DNA from 4 places in the Pelotomaculum schinkii genome. Region 1 is predicted to be linked to each of the others. Evidence: riboswitches for the same ligand, from Rfam matches in the RefSeq annotation. Region 1 holds a riboswitch; each other region holds the start of a gene.
What was found. A riboswitch is a leader RNA that binds a small molecule or an ion and turns the genes downstream of it on or off. The one in region 1 is predicted to bind cyclic di-GMP.
Positions count from the first base shown of each region.

Region 2: another riboswitch for cyclic di-GMP. It lies ahead of Psch_RS00830 (type II secretion system F family protein); the one in region 1 lies ahead of flgB (flagellar basal body rod protein FlgB).
Region 3: another riboswitch for cyclic di-GMP. It lies ahead of Psch_RS08450 (signal peptidase I); the one in region 1 lies ahead of flgB (flagellar basal body rod protein FlgB).
Region 4: another riboswitch for cyclic di-GMP. It lies ahead of Psch_RS09330 (RHS repeat-associated core domain-containing protein); the one in region 1 lies ahead of flgB (flagellar basal body rod protein FlgB).

Region 1 is NZ_QFGA01000003.1:411,489-415,953, forward strand. It holds gene Psch_RS18215 (methyl-accepting chemotaxis protein) at 1-246, shown strand, start outside; gene Psch_RS18220 (CheR family methyltransferase) at 399-1,220, shown strand; gene Psch_RS18225 (protein-glutamate methylesterase/protein-glutamine glutaminase) at 1,274-2,329, shown strand; cyclic di-GMP riboswitch class I at 2,518-2,682, shown strand; gene flgB (flagellar basal body rod protein FlgB) at 2,774-3,181, shown strand; gene flgC (flagellar basal body rod protein FlgC) at 3,186-3,629, shown strand; gene fliE (flagellar hook-basal body complex protein FliE) at 3,645-3,941, shown strand; gene fliF (flagellar basal-body MS-ring/collar protein FliF) at 3,971-4,465, shown strand, end outside.
Region 2 is NZ_QFGA01000001.1:157,186-161,650, forward strand. It holds gene Psch_RS00815 (prepilin peptidase) at 1-34, shown strand, start outside; gene Psch_RS00820 (GspE/PulE family protein) at 272-1,960, shown strand; gene Psch_RS00825 (hypothetical protein) at 2,210-2,539, shown strand; cyclic di-GMP riboswitch class I at 2,570-2,654, shown strand; gene Psch_RS00830 (type II secretion system F family protein) at 2,805-4,022, shown strand; gene Psch_RS00835 (prepilin-type N-terminal cleavage/methylation domain-containing protein) at 4,258-4,465, shown strand, end outside.
Region 3 is NZ_QFGA01000001.1:1,828,890-1,833,354, forward strand. It holds gene Psch_RS08445 (hypothetical protein) at 1-460, opposite strand, end outside; cyclic di-GMP riboswitch class I at 635-720, opposite strand; gene Psch_RS08450 (signal peptidase I) at 740-1,372, opposite strand; cyclic di-GMP riboswitch class I at 1,487-1,572, opposite strand; cyclic di-GMP riboswitch class I at 1,653-1,738, opposite strand; gene Psch_RS08455 (ABC transporter ATP-binding protein) at 1,837-2,508, opposite strand; gene Psch_RS08460 (ABC transporter permease) at 2,545-3,723, opposite strand; gene Psch_RS08465 (hypothetical protein) at 3,837-3,989, shown strand; gene Psch_RS08470 (hypothetical protein) at 4,015-4,236, opposite strand.
Region 4 is NZ_QFGA01000001.1:1,998,898-2,003,362, reverse strand. It holds rRNA gene Psch_RS09345 (23S ribosomal RNA) at 1-516, shown strand, start outside; rRNA gene rrf (5S ribosomal RNA) at 641-757, shown strand; gene Psch_RS09335 (hypothetical protein) at 891-1,739, shown strand; cyclic di-GMP riboswitch class I at 1,898-1,992, shown strand; gene Psch_RS09330 (RHS repeat-associated core domain-containing protein) at 2,225-4,465, shown strand, end outside.

The DNA of each region.
Region 1 (4,465 bases):
GCTGCGATGGTTAAGCAGATGCTCGATAAGTTTACACTTAGAAAGCAAGGTTTTACGGTCGCTCCGGCAGTTGCAGCCACCACCAAATCGCTTGTTGCGCATCAGCCTCCTGTTCAGGAGCGAAATTGGGGCATTAAGAATAAACCCGTTAAAAAGGGTGTCCTGGAAGTAGCCGCGGCGAAGGATGCCGGGGTAAAGCCGCAAGACATTATTTCTCTGAATGATGCGGAATTTGGCAATTTCTGATAAGAAAAGGGGCCAATAAGATGATACCTGTCTTCGGAGGAGTATCCCAATTAATATAACTTATTTAATTGATTAAACAGTATAATACCGGCGGGAGATTTAGGTGGCTGTTTCAAACTAATTCTCCCGTCGGTGGTATTGGTGGTGAACTCATGCAGCTTACCGACCGGGAGTTTCAACTGATTAGCAGTCTGGTCAATAAAATTTGCGGGATTACGCTTGGAGAAAAAAAACGCAGCCTGGTTGCCGCGCGCCTGCAAAAAGTGTTGCTTTCAGGCGGGTTCGGCAGCTTCCAGGAGTATTATGAATATATTATCCAGGATACCAGCGGAGAGGCGCTGCTCAATCTGGTGGATCAGATTTCTACTAATCATACCTATTTTTTTCGCGAAAAAGAGCATTTTGATTTTTTAATAAATGTTGCGCTGCCTGGAATTAGTGAAGAGCAGCGGAATACTGGCAGGCGGAAGGTTAGAATCTGGTCTGCCGGGTGCTCTTCAGGGGAGGAACCTTACACCCTGGCGATGATTCTTAAGGAATATCTAGGCGGTAATTCATTACATATGGACGCAGGTATTCTGGCAACTGATATTTCGTTCAGTGTCTTAGAAACAGCTATGGCAGGTATATACCCGGCGGATAAGATGTTACAGGTGCCCATATCATACCGGCAGCGTTATTTTAGCCCTTTAAAAGACGGTAACTGGGCGGTTAAGCAATGTTTGAAGGATATGGTTCTTTTCCGCCGTTTAAACCTGATGAGCCGCGAATTCCGGTTCAAAGGACTTTTTCAGGTGATTTTTTGCCGTAATGTAATGATCTACTTTGACAAAGCCACCCGTCGGGAACTCATCGAAAAGTTACACCGGTATACCGAACCGGGCGGGTATTTGTTAATCGGCCATTCCGAGACGCTAGACCGGGAGGCCGGCTTATATAAATATATCAAGCCTTCGGTATATAAAAAAATATAACTTTTCCTTCAAACAAAATTTTAAACAGGTCGATCTTTTTAAAGGTGAACATAATGAAAAAGATTAAAGTGCTTGTTGTCGATGATTCTGCCCTGGTAAGGGAAATTCTGGCCCGGGGATTGGCCATGGACCGGGACATCGAGGTGGTCGGGGTGGCCTCCGACCCATTTATAGCCCGCGATAAGATAGTCCGGTTGAAACCGGATGTGCTTACACTTGACGTAGAAATGCCCAGGATGGACGGAGTGGAATTTTTGCGCCATTTGATGCCCCAGTACCCGTTGCCGGTAATTGTGGTTAGCGCCCTCACCAGAAAAGGCGCCGCCATCACTCTTGCCGCCCTTGAGGCCGGAGCTGTTGATGTGGTTGTCAAGCCGAGCACTGACATAGCCCGCGGTTTAGATGTTATGTTGGGGGAATTGCGTAACAAGGTGAAAATTGCGGCCTTAGCGAATGTAAGCGCCTGGAAGGGCAGCCGTGAATCTATCAAAACAATTAGGGCGGACAGCCGGGCTTTAGCCGAATCTACAGATAAGGTGATAGCCATCGGGGCTTCTACCGGAGGGACGGAAGCAATCCGCAAAATATTGCAAAGTTTTACCGCCGCAATACCCGGCGTGGTGGTGGTACAGCACATGCCTGTTGGATTTACCAAACATTTTGCTGACAGCTTAAATGATCTATGCGCTATGGAAGTGAAAGAAGCTAAAACAGGGGACAGAGTATTGCCCGGGCGGGTACTGATTGCGCCGGGTGACCGTCACATGACCGTGCGCCGTTCCGGCGGTTCCTATCTGGTTGACTGCCGGTCAGGTGATAAGGTTTGCGGGCATTGCCCTTCAGTTGAGGTGCTGTTCCAGTCGGTTGCAGAATTTGTCGGGGCTAACGCCATCGGGATCATGCTTACCGGAATGGGCAGTGACGGCGCCAACGGTATGGTGGCTATGCGCCGGGCCGGGGCCAGGACAATAGCGCAGGATGAAACTACATCTGTGGTATTCGGCATGCCGAAGGTCGCTTATGAACTTGGCGGGGCGGAATGCCTGGCTCCGCTGGATGTAATCCCATTTACGGTCATGAATTTACTGGCGCAATATAAAACGGTTTAATGCGCCTTGGGAGTGACAGGGGGACGGTAGTTGTACAGTTTTTCAAGGAAAGGAAGCAAAAGAACCGTCCCTCTGCTTCCTAAAATATTAGCATGAATCACCTTTTTTTTTGGATAATAATTTTGCCCTTGCAGGGAAAAGTGCTTTGCTGTAGAATATTGTTAAAGTTAGTCAAAATATAATATTTTCCATGATAAAGGCAAACCTCCTGAAAGGGAGGGACGCAAAGCTACGGGCCTAAAACTAAGAATTCACGGGCTACAACGGGCTACAAGCGCAGGATTTTTTGGCAGTTCGTATGCTGCCATACCTGCGAGCTCCGAATGATTGGTCACGGCGGCTGGGTTGCCAGGGTAAGATTGATCCAAGCTCTTTACTTTGGCTTGGTTTTTTTTGTTCAGAATGATCTAGTTATTCAACATTTTACCAGAAAGGGTGACGCCGTTGGAGTTGTTTTCAAATCCTATACTCCTATCACTTCAAAAAGGTCTGGATGCGGGCGCCTTGAGACAGCGGGTAATTGCCAATAATATTGCCAACGTGAATACGCCCAACTACAAAAAATCTACCGTCGCCTTTGAGAGCTTGCTTAAGAAAGCATTGGGACACGGGTCCATTGCCTTGAACAAAACCGATCCCAGGCACTTCGGCGTAACTGCGCTGTTGGATGAACTGCAGCCCGAAGTGAACCTGAATGAAACAACTTCCATGCGAACCGATGGCAACAATGTCGATATCGATGAGGAGATGACCAACCTTGCGGCCAACGGGATTCAATACCAGGCGATAGGTAGAGAATTAAGTGAGCATTTTTCTATTTTAAGTTACGTCATAACCGGCGGGAAGGGGTAGACAAGTGGGTATTTTCAACTCTCTGGCCGTCAGCGCATCAGGGCTTACGGCGGAAAGACTGCGGTTGGACCTGATTGCCAATAATATCGCCAATATGAACACCAAGGGCCGGCCCGACGACCCGGCCAATCCTCCCTACCGCCGTAGAATTCCTGTCTTTGCGCAAATACTGGAGCAGGTTTCTGCCAGCGGTTCATCGCTGTCAAGTGTTAGAGGCACGGGGGTACGGGTAGTCCAGGTTCTGGAAGACGCCCGGCCGCCCAGGCTGGTGTATGAACCGGCCGACCCCATGGCCGATGCGCTTGGTTATGTAGCCTACCCGAATATTAATATCGTCAACGAAATGGTTAATATGATTTCCGCTACCAGGTCTTATGAAGCAAACGTGACAGCTTTAAATGCCGCCAAGGATATAGCCTTGAAAGCCCTGGAGATAGGGCGCGGTTAAAGGGGGGCCATGAGAATGCAGGTATTGCCTGTCGGACAACCATTCTTACCGCCGCAACCGGCGGGAACCGGGGCTAAACAGGAGGCCGGGGGCGCTTCTTTCGCCGGTGTTTTGGACAACGCCCTGAAAAAACTGAATGATACCCAGGTCAAAGCTGATCAGCTGACGAGTGAGTTGCTTACCGGCGAAATTCAAGACATTCACCAGGTAACAATAGCTATGACAGAAGCCAAGTTGGCCATGCAGCTTGCAGTCGAAGTGAGGAATAAGATTATTGAGGCTTATCAGGAAGTGTCCCGCATGCAGGTTTAATATGTCCTTTCACAGTTGAGGTGGTTTAGTTGAGTCCGGGTGACCTCATCGTCAGGTTAAGGGAGAAATGGCAGGCTTTTAACCAAACCCAAAAAGTTATCTCAGTTTTAATTGTCGCAGGAGTTGTAGGATGTCTGTTCTATTTCGGACGGGTAATGATGCAGCCTGCTTTTGCCCCGTTGTTTACCGGGCTTGAACCCAAGGAAGCGGGACTTATCGTGGAAGAGCTCAAAACCATGAAGATTCCCTACCAGATTGCGGATCAGGGTAAAACCATCAATGTCCCGGAGCGTCAGGTATACGAGACGAGGAATCAGTTGGCCAGCAGCGGGGCTTTAAGCGACAGCGGTTTAGGCTTTGAACTTTTTGACCAGAGTAAGTTCGGTCAAACCGACTTTGAACAGCAGGTGGGGTACCAGCGAGCCTTACAGGAAGAGTTGAGGCGAACGGTGGTCCAGCTTGACGGAGTGGAGCAGGCCAGGGTTCACCTGGTGCTTCCTCCAAAAAGCGTTTTTATCAGCGAC
Region 2 (4,465 bases), on a different contig from region 1:
CCGGCTGCTGTACTGGTATCTTCAGCTGTTTTAGGATTAGATACAGCTGCCCCGGCAGATAACTGAAAATAACGTTCCGGGCTTTCTCTAAAATGTGGGTGCGAATTCATTCACCCAACTCAATTGTGATTGATTGGGTTTTTATATCAATGGCGGCAGTTGATTGCCAGATTCACGGAGGAGTATTAACATATTAACATTTAAGAGGAAAAACGATATCTTTCTAGAAATACTGTCAAAAATGTCCGTATCAGCATGAGGTGACTTACTTGTGATAGACGCCCCAAAAAAAGCAAAAAAAACCCTTGGCGAGCTTCTGATTGAGAGGGGTTTTATTAACAACGCGCAATTATGGGAAGCGCTGCGGGTACAGTCCCGCACTGGTGAGTTCCTGGGTGAGATTTTAAGCAAGCTCGGCATGGTTTCAAAAGATACGATCAATGAGATTTTGGGGGTCAAGAGAATCAATCTGGATAACCTGGACCCCGAACTTTTTAAATTAGTACCCGAGCACATGATCCGTAAGTACAAGCTGCTGCCCTATAACAAAGGAGGCAATCTTCTTACCGTGGTTATGGCGGACTCCGCCAATGTCCTGGCTATCGATGACCTGCGCCTTGTGACCGGCTGCAAAATCGAGCCTGTAAGACTGGAGCAGCATGTCATTGAAGAGGCCATACGCAAACATTTCAGTGTCCCCGAAGTTGACAGGATCTTTGACGAGTTTGAACTAACCACAGAACAGCATGAGTCTGAAGCGATCGTCCTGGAGGAAGAGGTTTTTGACGAAGCGCCCGTGGTGCGCCTGATCAACTCTATTTTCATCCAGGCCATTGAACAGAAGGCCAGTGACATCCACATTGAGCCGGCGGAGAAGCATGTCCGGGTAAGGTACAGGATTGACGGGATGCTGCAGGAAATCATGACTTTGCCCAAAAAAATTCGTTCGGCTGTGATCTCCAGGGTCAAGATCATGGCCAGCATGGACATCGCTGAAAAGCGGGCGCCGCAGGACGGCAGGATCATGCTCAAGCTGGGCAGCCAGGAATTTGACCTTAGAGTATCCTCGCTTCCCACCGTCTACGGGGAAAAAATAGTCACCAGACTTTTGGGCAAAGGCAGCATGAAGAGCTATAAGCTGGAAAACGTCGGGTTTGACTCCAAAAGCCTCAGTATATTCAGAAACGCGTTGAAAAGCTCTTACGGGATGCTCCTGATTACCGGACCCACGGGCAGTGGGAAAACAACCACTCTTTACGCAGCGCTCAATGAAATAAACACCGTCGAGAAGAATATCATTACCGTGGAAGATCCCGTCGAGTATATGCTGGAAGGGATCAACCAGACCCAGGTCAATCCCAGGGCGAGGATGACCTTCGCCACCGGTTTGCGGGCCATCCTGCGGCAGGACCCGGACGTGATCCTGGTCGGGGAAATCCGCGACGGCGAAACTGCGGAAATTGCCGTCAAGGCAGCCACCACCGGACACCTGGTCCTTTCCACCCTGCATACCAACGACGCCGCGGGCGCTTTCACCCGACTGGTGGACATGGATATAGAACCGTTCCTGGTGGCCTCATCGGTGCTGGGCGCGGTTGCCCAGCGGCTGGTCAGGCTAATTTGCCCGAGGTGCCGCCAGAGCTATGTACCGGAACCGGATTCCCCGGAACGGCTGTTTATAGGCGCCGGGCCCGACCAGCCGCTGACTCTTTACCGGGGCGCAGGCTGCAATGAATGCCGGAACAGCGGTTACCGGGGGCGCATGGCCATCGTAGAGATCCTGCCTATGACCACCGGGTTGCGCACGCTCATTTTAAATAAAGCCTCTGCCGATGAAGTCAAGCAAAAAGCCCAGGCCGAGGGCATGGTTACCCTGAGGATGGACGGTATCCAAAAAGCTCTACGGGGGCTGACCACCATCGAGGAAGTGATGAGGGTCGCATATTCAGAAAACAATTAAGACAATCATATTGCTAACTCGGTGCAGTAGAAGATGAAAACCAGCAATGTGCGATTTTGATCGCATATGGCACATTAGTACTAACTTGGTTGGTACCTAATGTTGCATATGGGGAATAAATTCGTAGCTGCATTTTTTCAGATTAGGGGGTTATTCAAATGACCTGTGATGAAATCCTTTCCTGTGCCTTCAAGGTGGGCGCCTCGGACGTACTAAAGCGCCTCCGGCCCTGCGTCTGCAGGGGCGCTTTTGCCGTTGGCCGCGCCGGAATGGCAGGGGAAATTAGACTTTGGAAGTGCGCCTGCCGGCCCGCTGTCTCCAGAAGATACGGACAGGATGGCCCGCGAGATTATGACGCCGGAGCAGTACCAAAAATTCCAGCAGGTGGGGGAGTTGGACTTTTCCTACTCCATACCGGGTGTCTGCCACTTAATCAGCAGGGAGGAGGCGTTGACCCGGGCGGCCGATCCCGAGGCGCTCTTAAAGCGCTTAACTGAAAGGAATATTTTTTATTTGGTGAGAAGATATATTGCATTCTTTACTTTAAAATTGTATTATAGACATATCACAACAAAATAGTATAATATTCCAAAATATATATAAACCTTCCACCGAAAACAGCAAACCTGTCGAAAGGCGGGGACGCAAAACCATGGGTCTGAGGCCGCTAGGCTACGACTGTCAGGTTGCTGAAGTAGAGAAGGACTGTTAAAAGCGGGTGCTCCTTCGGTGAGTAAAGGCCCTTTTTGGGCCTTGTGCCAGAAGGGGGATCCTTATTTATACGGCCGGTTAACGTTTGCTCATCAGTCAATCAACTGGAAATTATAAGAAAATGGTGGAGTAAATGACACAAAACTTTGCCTACAAAGCCCGCAACCCGGCCGGCAAACTGGTCACCGGTAAGATCGAGGCCGAAAACCGCAGCAAAGCCATCACCCAGCTCAGGGACCGCAGGTTTTTTGTTGTGGAGCTTAAAGAAGCCCCTCTCGCCGGGACCAGCATTAAGCTGGACAAGCTCTTTCAGAAAAAAGTCGGCAGCAGGGACCTGGCTGTAATGTGCCGGCAGTTTGCCACCATGGTGCAGGCGGGAGTCCCTCTCCTGCAGACAATAAGCATTATCAGCCAGCAGTGCGATAACAAGACGCTGCAGGACACGATGAAAAAGGTCGGCGGCAACCTGGCAGGCGGCATGTCTCTGACCGAGTCGATGAAACCCTATCCCCGGGTGTTCCCCGGTATCTTTACCAGCATGGTCGAGGCCGGGGAAGTCGGCGGCGACCTGGAACACGTGCTGGAGAGGCTGGCTGTAAACTTTGAAAAAGAGCACGACATCAGGGAGAAGGTCAAGTCGGCCATGACCTACCCGACAGTGGTGCTGGTAGTGGCGGTGCTGTCGGTAGTGGCCCTTTTGATCTTCGTGTTGCCCAGCATGACCAAAATGCTGATAGACATGAAGGCGCCCCTGCCCGTTACTACTAAAATAATTATGGGTGTCAGCGGTTTTCTAAAAAACTACTGGTTCATTGCTCTGACTTTGGTGGTTGCTTTGGCTTTCGGCTACAAGACCGGTGTTAAGACCGGGCGGGGCAAGAAAATGAAAGACGCGGTTGTCCTGAAACTTCCGGTAATGGGCCCCATGGTCCAAAGAATCATTATCTCCCGTTTTTGCCGCTCGTTGAGCACCCTGTTGAAAAGCGGCGTGCCGGTCCTGCAGTCGCTGGAAGTGGTCAAAAACATCGTGGACAACCACTCGGTGAATATGGGCCTCAAGGAGGCTGAAAGAAGCATCAAAGAGGGCCAGAGTTTTGCCGAGCCGCTCATGAAGAGCCGGGTATTTCCTCCGATGGTCAGCACGATGATATCGATTGGGGAGGAAACAGGGTCGGTCGACACCCTGCTGGAAAAGGTAGCCGACTTTTACGAAAAAGAAGTGGACGCTATGGTCTCCCGCCTGTCCTCCATGATCGAGCCGATTTTGCTGTTGGGGATGGGTGTGGTGGTCGGGTTCATTTTGATCTCGATTATGGTGCCGATGTTTACTGTAATGGACAGTGTGAAATAGTTTTCGGCCGGCGTGGCTGGCCTGGTCATCAATGGAAATCATGAGAATTCATGATTTGGAGGTGGTTAATGAAACAAAGACGAACGTCGCTTCGCCCAATGCGGATGAAAAGAGTTTTGATTATTGCCGGCATAATGGCGACTATCGCTAGAATCCAAGTAAACGGTCTGCAAGGTTAAGAAAGCAGTTGCAACTAGGGACTACATAACAATTATATTAAAAGGAAGTGAAGTAAATGAAAATAGCAAGAAACGAACGAGGTTTTACCCTGATTGAACTGATGGTGGTGCTGATTATCATCGGTATCCTGGCAGCCATCGCTATTCCCGTAATGAGCAAGCAAAGCGATAAGGCCAAAAACAAGAGGGCAGTTGCTGAATTAAAGAGCATGAAAACAATATTAGACATTTACATTAGTGACCCAATAGTGAACGAAGATGGAA
Region 3 (4,465 bases), on a different contig from region 1:
CTTTAAGATCATATAGATTGCACCAGTCATCATTCCCTGTTAGAGAATACTCAATAGGAGGAACATCTGCAATTGTTATCTCATTATCAGTAACTGAAACGTCATTAACCGCAAAATCGAAAGTCATCTCAGCTGCGACATCACCTGTGTTTGCAATGTTGAGAACAAAATCGCCATCAACGCCGGGTGCGATGATAGGGTGTCCATCTTCCCTCAGCATATGATTCTTTGTGTGGGAAAATAAATCAAGGTCAGCGTCACCGAGGTCGTATGTTATTGTATTTTCTCCTGCTCCTCTGATCACAGTGGGTGTCAGTGTCCAGTTGGCAATCAGAGCCATATCCTCCCCATCATACTCACTGGTATACTTGGCGAAGGTGCCGCCCATCATTGCTGTGGAAATCATGCAGAGCACCAGCAGCAGTACGGCGGCTCTGACGGTTTTGCCCGGGTTTTTCATTGGTTTATCATTCCTTCCCTCATTTATTTTTTTAGGCCGTTTCTTTGGATAAATTCCTTCCGTGCTAGATGAGTGCATTTTGCCGCTTTGACCTTGGCGCCGCTCATCACTCCTCTCAATTCATCAATTAATTAAATTTTTAGTGTATTTAAAAAAACGGCCGGGTTGCTACATTTCAGCAACCCGGCCGCCATAGCTGATTTGCTTTAGGCCCGTCGGTTTTGCGCCCCCGCCTTTCGGCGGGTTAGCCCTTAAAAATAAATAGGGGTTAACATTTTACTATAATTCAATTTTTTTATCTCCGCCCTTTGCCGCCCGCAGCGCCGCCAGTTCCGCTTCCAGCTGAGCTTCGCGATCCGCTTTTTTCCTGTTGCGCCTGTTGCGCGACGTTATATCGTAAACGATAAACAAGCAGAGAGGTGTTATAACAAAAAGCAGCATTCCGAGAGGCGTCTGCAGGAACATGGCAAACCTGCCGACCCCGGCGGCGCGCCAGAGGTAGATGCCCTCCAGGTCCGCCACGCTCACCGCCTTGGCGTCAGCGCCGGTGTTAGCGTCGCCCTTGGTGAGAAAGGTTAAACCGTCCTCAGTCCGGACGTCGGTCACTCTGTGGGTAACGACCGTGTTCTGCGCGGCGCGGAAGGCGATAATATCGTCTTTGACAATTTGCTCCGGCGCTACTACCTTGGTCACAATAAGGTCTCCCGCCAGAATTGTCGGCTCCATGGAACCGGAGAGGACGATAAAGGGCTTATACCCAAAAAAATCAGGGACCTTATCCGGATATATGTATGACCTTACAATAAACGTTACATTAACGATCAAAACCAACACAAGAAATGCACAAACAGTGACGCCAATAACGGATATTGCTTTCCCCAAAGCTGTTTTCGGCACCTTTTCCTCTCCCACTGCCAATGACCCCCTGTTAATATTTTAGATTGTAAATTATTTTATCATAATTATCCATCTCCTACATAAAATGTTTTTCTTTTCAACAATAAAAAGCCGGATTGCAAAATGATTATCAGCAACCCGGCCGCCTTAGCTCGCATGCTTTAGGCCCGTCGGCTTTGCGCCCCCGCCTTTCGGCGGGTTAGCCCTATTATTAGTTTATGTATATTATTTATGAAAAAGGCTTCTTTTTCTGGCTCACTGGTCAAATAAAAACGGCTAAGTTGCTGCAACCTTTATTAGCAACCCAGCCACCCTAGCTTCCATGCTTTAGGTCCGTTGGCTTTGCGCCCCCACCTTTCGGTGGGTTAGCCCTGCAAAAAAATATACTGCTATATTGCCGATGTCATTTTACTATAATCATCCTCATTATGCAATATTTTTTTACTAAAAAAATATATCAAAAAACAGTAAAAAAGCACTTAGCTAACCAGGCTGCCGTCCACCAAGCGCAGAACCCTGCCGCAGGCGTCCGCCACCCGCTGGTCGTGGCTGGCCACCAGCACCGTCTTCCCCGTTTCATGCAAACTTTTCAGCAGTTCGATGATGCCGGCGCCGTTGGCCGAGTCCAGGTTCCCCGTGGGCTCGTCCGCCAGGATCAGCTCCGGGTCCAACAGCAGCGCCCTGGCGATGGCCACCCGCTGCTGTTCACCGCCGGAGAGCTCGCCTGGCAGGCGCTTTTCGGCGCCATTCAGGCCCACCCGGCGCAGGAGCTCCCGCGCGCGGTCGCGTGCGCGACGGCCGTATCCTTCAGGTATTGACGGGGCCAGCACATTCGAAAGCGCGCTCAAGGTGGGCAGCAGGCAGTAGGATTGAAAAACAAACCCCACCTTTTCCCGCCGGTAGCGGCAGAGCGCCGCCTCGCCCAGACCCGCGATATCCTTGCCGGCGACCATGACGCGGCCGCGGCTGGGCCGGTCCAACGCCCCCAGCAAATTTAACAAGGTAGTCTTGCCGCCCCCGGACGGGCCGGTCACGGCCACAAAGTCTCCCCGGTCAATATCCAGCCGGTCTACAGACAGCGCCCTGACCGCGGAAGATCCCCGCCCGTAAATACGCTCCACATTTCTAAGCGATATCAATATATCCGCCATCGAAAGACTCCTCCCGTCTAAAAGCCGTCCCCATGGTCACCCGCGCAGGATTTCCGCCGGGGCGGCGCGGTTAGCCCGCCAGGCCGGGTAAAGGCCACCCGCCGCGCCGACCAGAACGCCGCAGGCGCAAACCAGCGCGGCCACCCTTAAGCCCGGCGCGCCGATGTCGATGGCCAGGTACTCCTTGACCGCAATCAGTCCGCCGTACCCCAGGGCAACCCCGATCCCCGCGCCGAGCAGGCTTAAAGTTATGGACTCCACCAACACCATGCAGGCTATGTCCCACGGAGTCCAGCCGAGGGCCTTGAGAATGCCGAACTCGCGCCTGCGCTCGACCACCGACAGCAGCATCACCACCATAATCGTAAGGCTGCCGGCCGCCACCGCCACAGAAGAAACCGCCAGGAAAAACTGCTTCAGGACGCGGAGCACGTTGTTAAGCGGGAGCAGCAGTTCCCGCGGCGCCACGACCTGCACCTCCGGCTTTTTCCCGCTCAGGCGCTCTTCAATCTCCCGGGCGGCCTCCTCGACGTATTCCATGCTCCCGACCTGGGCGCTGATGGCCGATAAACTGCCGGGCTTCAGGCCGCCGATATCCCGGGCCAGTTGCTCCGTGCCGCTGAAACCGCCGTCCAGCAGTTCGTTGCCGGTACGGTAAACGCCGACGACCTTAAGGTTCAGGTTGTCCGCTTCCTTACCGGGGATCTCAAACGTATAAACTCCGCCGATTTGATAGGTAACGTTTAAGAACGCAAGATACTCCAACAGGCTCTTGCCGATTACCACTTCATCGTCACGGGCAGGCGCAGTCCCTTCTATAATTCTCTGAAAAGGACCGATCTCCGTCCTCGTTTCATTCACTCCGTACCCGAACAGCGGCAGAACCATCGTTGCCCCTGCCGGTCGCAGGATGTTTGTAACCTGCCCCGTCACATTATTTACATTGGGCACGTCCTTAATAATATCAATGTAGGAAACCGGAATAGAGGAGGAGCCGATACCCTGCAGCAGGCCGCCGAACATAGAACCCTTTTGGGTAATCGTGATCTGGCCCGCCAGGTTGGAAAACGTCGTTTCCACCCGTTTCTCCATCCCGGTCGTCACGGAAAAGAGGAAGGTCATCAGGGCGCAGCCAAAGGCCACCCCGAGTACCGCCAGGGCGGCCACAGCTTTTTTGCGAAAAGCGTTGCGGATGGAAAACAGCAGCAGGGACAAAGGCAACAACTCCTAAAATTTCTTTCTTCTCCGGTTTTTCGGGCAGGATCCGACTGTGAAAACAAGAATATACATTTTCAATAATTTACTGAAACGGATGCTACTATTTTATCATGATCCGCAAAAAGAAAAAGAAAAATCTCTATAGAAGGGCAAAAACGAGGATCAATAATTTCCTGTATAAAAACCGCCTTAACCTCAACGTGGCTTTTGCCTGCCTGCTGATTTTGGCGGCAATTGCTTTCGTGCTGGAAATGATGAATTAAAAAAGCCCTTCAATCACAAAGGGCGTTAATCTTCTTTCAGCAGGGTTTCAAGTTGTGTGGCCCAGCTTCTGTACTTTTGCAGCGCCTTTTGTTCAGCCTGCAAAGGGTCCATTGAGCCTACTTCTATAAAATAATTAAACTGCAGCAGCCAATCGTCCATTATCTCTTTAAAGAGTTTTTTTATTTCAACCTTAACCTCATTATTCATCTTAGTTTGATCACCATTTAGAAGGTTTTTTATCATCATCCAAGATCTTCTTATTCCATATTTATATTGTCGCTATCACACATTATTCCCCACAAGAAAAAATTGACCCGGTTTATTGGGAGTTATAAACCGGATCGAGTTTTGAGAGGAGCTCAAAACAAAAACCTGAAAAACAAATAATTCGCCTGGTATGAGTACGGTACAATAGAAGGCACTACGTCCACGGGCCAGCCATCGCCTTGACCAACCCCTTGAATGGACTAAAGCG
Region 4 (4,465 bases), on a different contig from region 1:
GCTTAGTGATCCGGCGGTATCGAGTGGAAGAGCCGTCGCTCAACGGATAAAAGCTACCCCGGGGATAACAGGCTTATCTCCCCCAAGAGTCCACATCGACGGGGAGGTTTGGCACCTCGATGTCGGCTCATCGCATCCTGGGGCTGTAGTAGGTCCCAAGGGTTGGGCTGTTCGCCCATTAAAGCGGTACGTGAGCTGGGTTCAGAACGTCGTGAGACAGTTCGGTCCCTATCCGTCGCAGGCGCAGGAAACTTGAGAGGAGCTGTCCCTAGTACGAGAGGACCGGGATGGACAGACCACTGGTGTACCAGTTATTCCGCCAGGAGTAGCGCTGGGTAATTATGTCTGGCCGGGATAAGCGCTGAAAGCATCTAAGCGCGAAGCCCCCCTCGAGATGAGGTTTCCCATAGCACAAGCTAGTAAGACCCCTGGGAGACTACCAGGTAGATAGGCCGGGTGTGTAAGCTGGGTAACCAGTTCAGCTGACCGGTACTAATAGGTCGAGGGCTTGACCTAATCAGTAGTCGGTAGTCGGTAGTCAGTAGTCGGTAAAAGACGAAGACAAAAGGCGAAAGACGACAACTTGTTCAAGTATGCTGTACAGTTTTGAGAGAACATCCCGATTAAAACGATAAATATTTCTGGTGACAATGTCGGAGGGGGTACACCCGTTCCCATCCCGAACACGGCAGTTAAGCCCTCCTGAGCCGATGGTACTTGGGGCGTCGGCCCCTGGGAGAGTAGGTCGTCGCCAGAATAATTTTAAAACCTCACGGTTGATACCGTGGGGTTTTGTTTTTTTGGATTCATTCACAGGGATAATTCTATTCCATATGGTATTAATAACTAGTTTGCGCTCTATAAAAATCCTGGGAAATGGAGTGGTAGATTTGGAGCCATGGGCTGGTAAGCAGATGTGGATATGGGAATTGGAGCTTGCAGAAAAGGGTGTAATAAATAATATTATTAACAAAGCAGTAAGCTTGGGCTTAACAGGGTTGCTTGTCAAAGCGTGGGACGGCAAAAATTATTGGAATCAATTAGACAAGATTGCCGGTCCTGCAAAAAATGCCGGATTGATAGTCGGCGCGTGGGGTTACAGTTATGGCAACAATATTTCCGGTGAAATAACATGCATGGAAAAGGCAGTCAAGGGTGGAGCTGACTGGCTGGTTATCGACGCGGAAATAGAATATGAGAACCAGAATGGTGAGAAAAAAGCAGCTGCTTTATCCGGCGGGATTTCTTCATCATCAATAATGAAAAATGTGAAGCTTGGTTACAGCACGTTTGCCCTCCCGGTATACCATGCTCAATTTCCATATAAGAAATTTTCAGCTTTTTGTGACGTGGCATTGCCGCAGGTATATTGGGGCGATTTTAGGATGGCGCCGGAAGACGCTTTAAAGGATTGCGTTCAGCAGTACAGTCAATTTGGACTCCAAATGGCGCCTGTTGGCCAGAGCTATGGGGATATAAAGTTTGGGGAAATTACGCGTTTCATAAAAACCGCAGGTGAACTTGGAATGCCGGGAATCAGCTTCTGGAGTTGGCAGCATGCAAGTGATGTCATGTTAAATGAAATCAAAAGCTTAGAGTATGCTTCAGCCAGCCCCTGGGCCGGCGCTTCGTGGAATAAGGCAAAGCTAAAAGGCATTATGGACGGCACGGAGCCGCAAGGAAATGTCACTAGAGAGATGTTGGCCGTAGTATTGGATAGGCTCGGTCTGCTTGAGTAAAGCTAGACTTCACAACTTAAGAATAGCAGCCATTAAATGTATAAATAGCATGTCATAATATTTATTGGATAAGGACAGCAGATAGAAAATAAAATTGATGCAGGATATTGTAAAACATTTCTATAAAATGTATAATACTATAAAATTAAATAACAGTTCCCACGAAAGAGCAAACCTGGCGAAAGCCAGGGACGCAAAGCCACGGGTCTACGGTTGAGGTTTTATGCCGACTATTGACAGCCGGGTTGCCGAAGTTAATTCACAAGAAGTCCGCGGCATTCGGTCAAATGGGATGCAAGACGGGCTTTTTCTTTTGGTTGTGTTTTTGTGTTCGGGGGCTCCAGAGGAGTGTTTTTCCGAGTATAAAAAGCGGGAAATTCTCTATAAATTATTATTTTGAGAGGTGAAACTAAAATGATAATGCAGTATATTCCAAAGGTTATGTGACGGCGACCGGTCCTAATGCCGGCGGCTTGATAGGAGATTTGGATTTCATTAACCAAGGCGGTATTGTTGCATCATGCTACTACGACACGCAGACATCGGGACAGTCTGATACGGGCAAAGGAACACCGCAAACAACCTCCGCTATGCAGCGTCAGGTCACATTTACAGGCTGGGATTTCACCGATGTATGGAAAATTCACGAAGGGACCAGCTATCCATATTTTGTAGAAGTCAATACTATCTCCAAAGAAACCTTTGGCGTACGTCCCTACTGCCTGTATGGAAAAGGATCCGTTAACCTTTCCACTGGCAACTTCATCCTGGCCCAGACAGACCTTTGCATTCCTTCCGTAGGCCCGTCCCTTGAGTTTACCAGATTCTACAATTCTCAGGATGATTATACAGGCACCCAGGGCAAGGGCTGGACCAATAATTTTAATGTTCACCTTACCATCAACCAGGACGGCAGCGTCAGCGTCGCTTATGACGACGGGCATGTTTACACCTTTACATACGATGGAACCAGTTACGTTCGACCCGCCGGATGCTTTGAAACACTAACTGCCGGGCCGGGCAGCGGCTATACCCTCACCTTCAAGGACCAGACCGGTTATATCTTTAACGACATTGGTCAACTAACCAGCATAACGGACCAAAACAACAATACGCTTACCCTGACCTATACCGGTGGACTGCTGACCTTAGCCAGTGAACCCACCGGCCGCACCCTGAGCTTCAATTATGACACGAACAACCGTCTCACCGGCGTAACCGACACTGCCGGCCGGACCGTGACCTATACCTATGACAACGAAGGCAACCTGGCCACAGTACAGGATGTGCTGGGGAATGTCACCAGCTACCACTATAACACACAGGGCCTCACCGAAATCATTGCTTCCGGCGGTAATACCTTGTTAAGCAACATTTATGATAGTGGCAAAGTTACCCATCAGACCGACGGGAGCGGCAACACCACCCAGTTCAGCTATGACCCGGACAACCACCGGACAACCATGCTCAGCGCCCTTGGCAACACCATTACAACCACCTTCGACGAAAAGTACCGTAGCACTAATATAACCTATCCCGGCAATATCACCGGTACCTACACCTACGACATCAATAACTGCCTCACCAGCATAACCGACCCTCTTAACCATACAACCAGCTATACTTATGACGGTAACGGCAATCTGCTTACCGTTACTGATCCAGCGAGTCATACAACCACCATGGAATATGATGATAATAATAACCTTCTTTTGGTGGAAAACGCTCTGGAAAAACAAAGTACATTCACTTATGACTCGAATGGCAATTTAATAAAAACAACCGATTCATTAGGAAATGAAACTCTCTACAACTATGATGAAAGCGGGTTATTGCTCAGCACAACCACCCCCGACACAGGCTTAGGCTCCGGCACGACTATATATACTTACCAGAATGGCTTGATGCAAACTGTAACCGACCCGGCGGAAAACACCACTACTTACAGCTATAATGCGGCCGGGCAACCGATTACCATAACCGATAACGCCGGCAAAACAAGCGCTATGACTTATGACGATGCTGGCAACTTACTGACTGTCGCCGATCCCCTGGGCAACACCACCAGCTATACTTACGACTGGCGCGGCAACATTCTAACCAAAACTGACGCCAGGGGCAATACCAGCAGTTACACCTATAACAACAATGGGTTGCTTGTCAGCAAAATTGATGCTTTGAACAATGAGACCGGTTATGAATATGACGCGGAAAACCGCCTGGTGAAAGTTACCGACCCGCGTGGTAACATCACCCAGTTAAGCTATGATGACTTGGGCCGGCTCACCGGTGTCACAAATCCCCTGGGCGACACTATCACCAATCAATACGACGCAGCGGGCAACCTCATCGGAAGAATAGACGCGTTGGGCAATCAGGTCCTAACAGTCACTTATGATGAGCTCTATAACCCTAAAAACATGACAGACGCCCTGGGGAACAACGTTAGTTTCGACGAGTATGACGAATTAAACCGCCTGACCAGATTTACCGACCCGGGTGGCAACATCACCCAGTTTGAATATGACGACCTGAATAGACTGAAATCAACCATCGACGCCTTAACTGGACAGGGCAGACAGGAATTTGATGCCCACGGCAACCGGACAGCCATGGTCGACCCCAACAACAACCAGACCAGCTTCAGCTATGACAACGCCGACCGGCTGACCGGCAGAACCACCGCCGCTTCCGGCAACATCACCCTGACCTACAATAACAGGGAC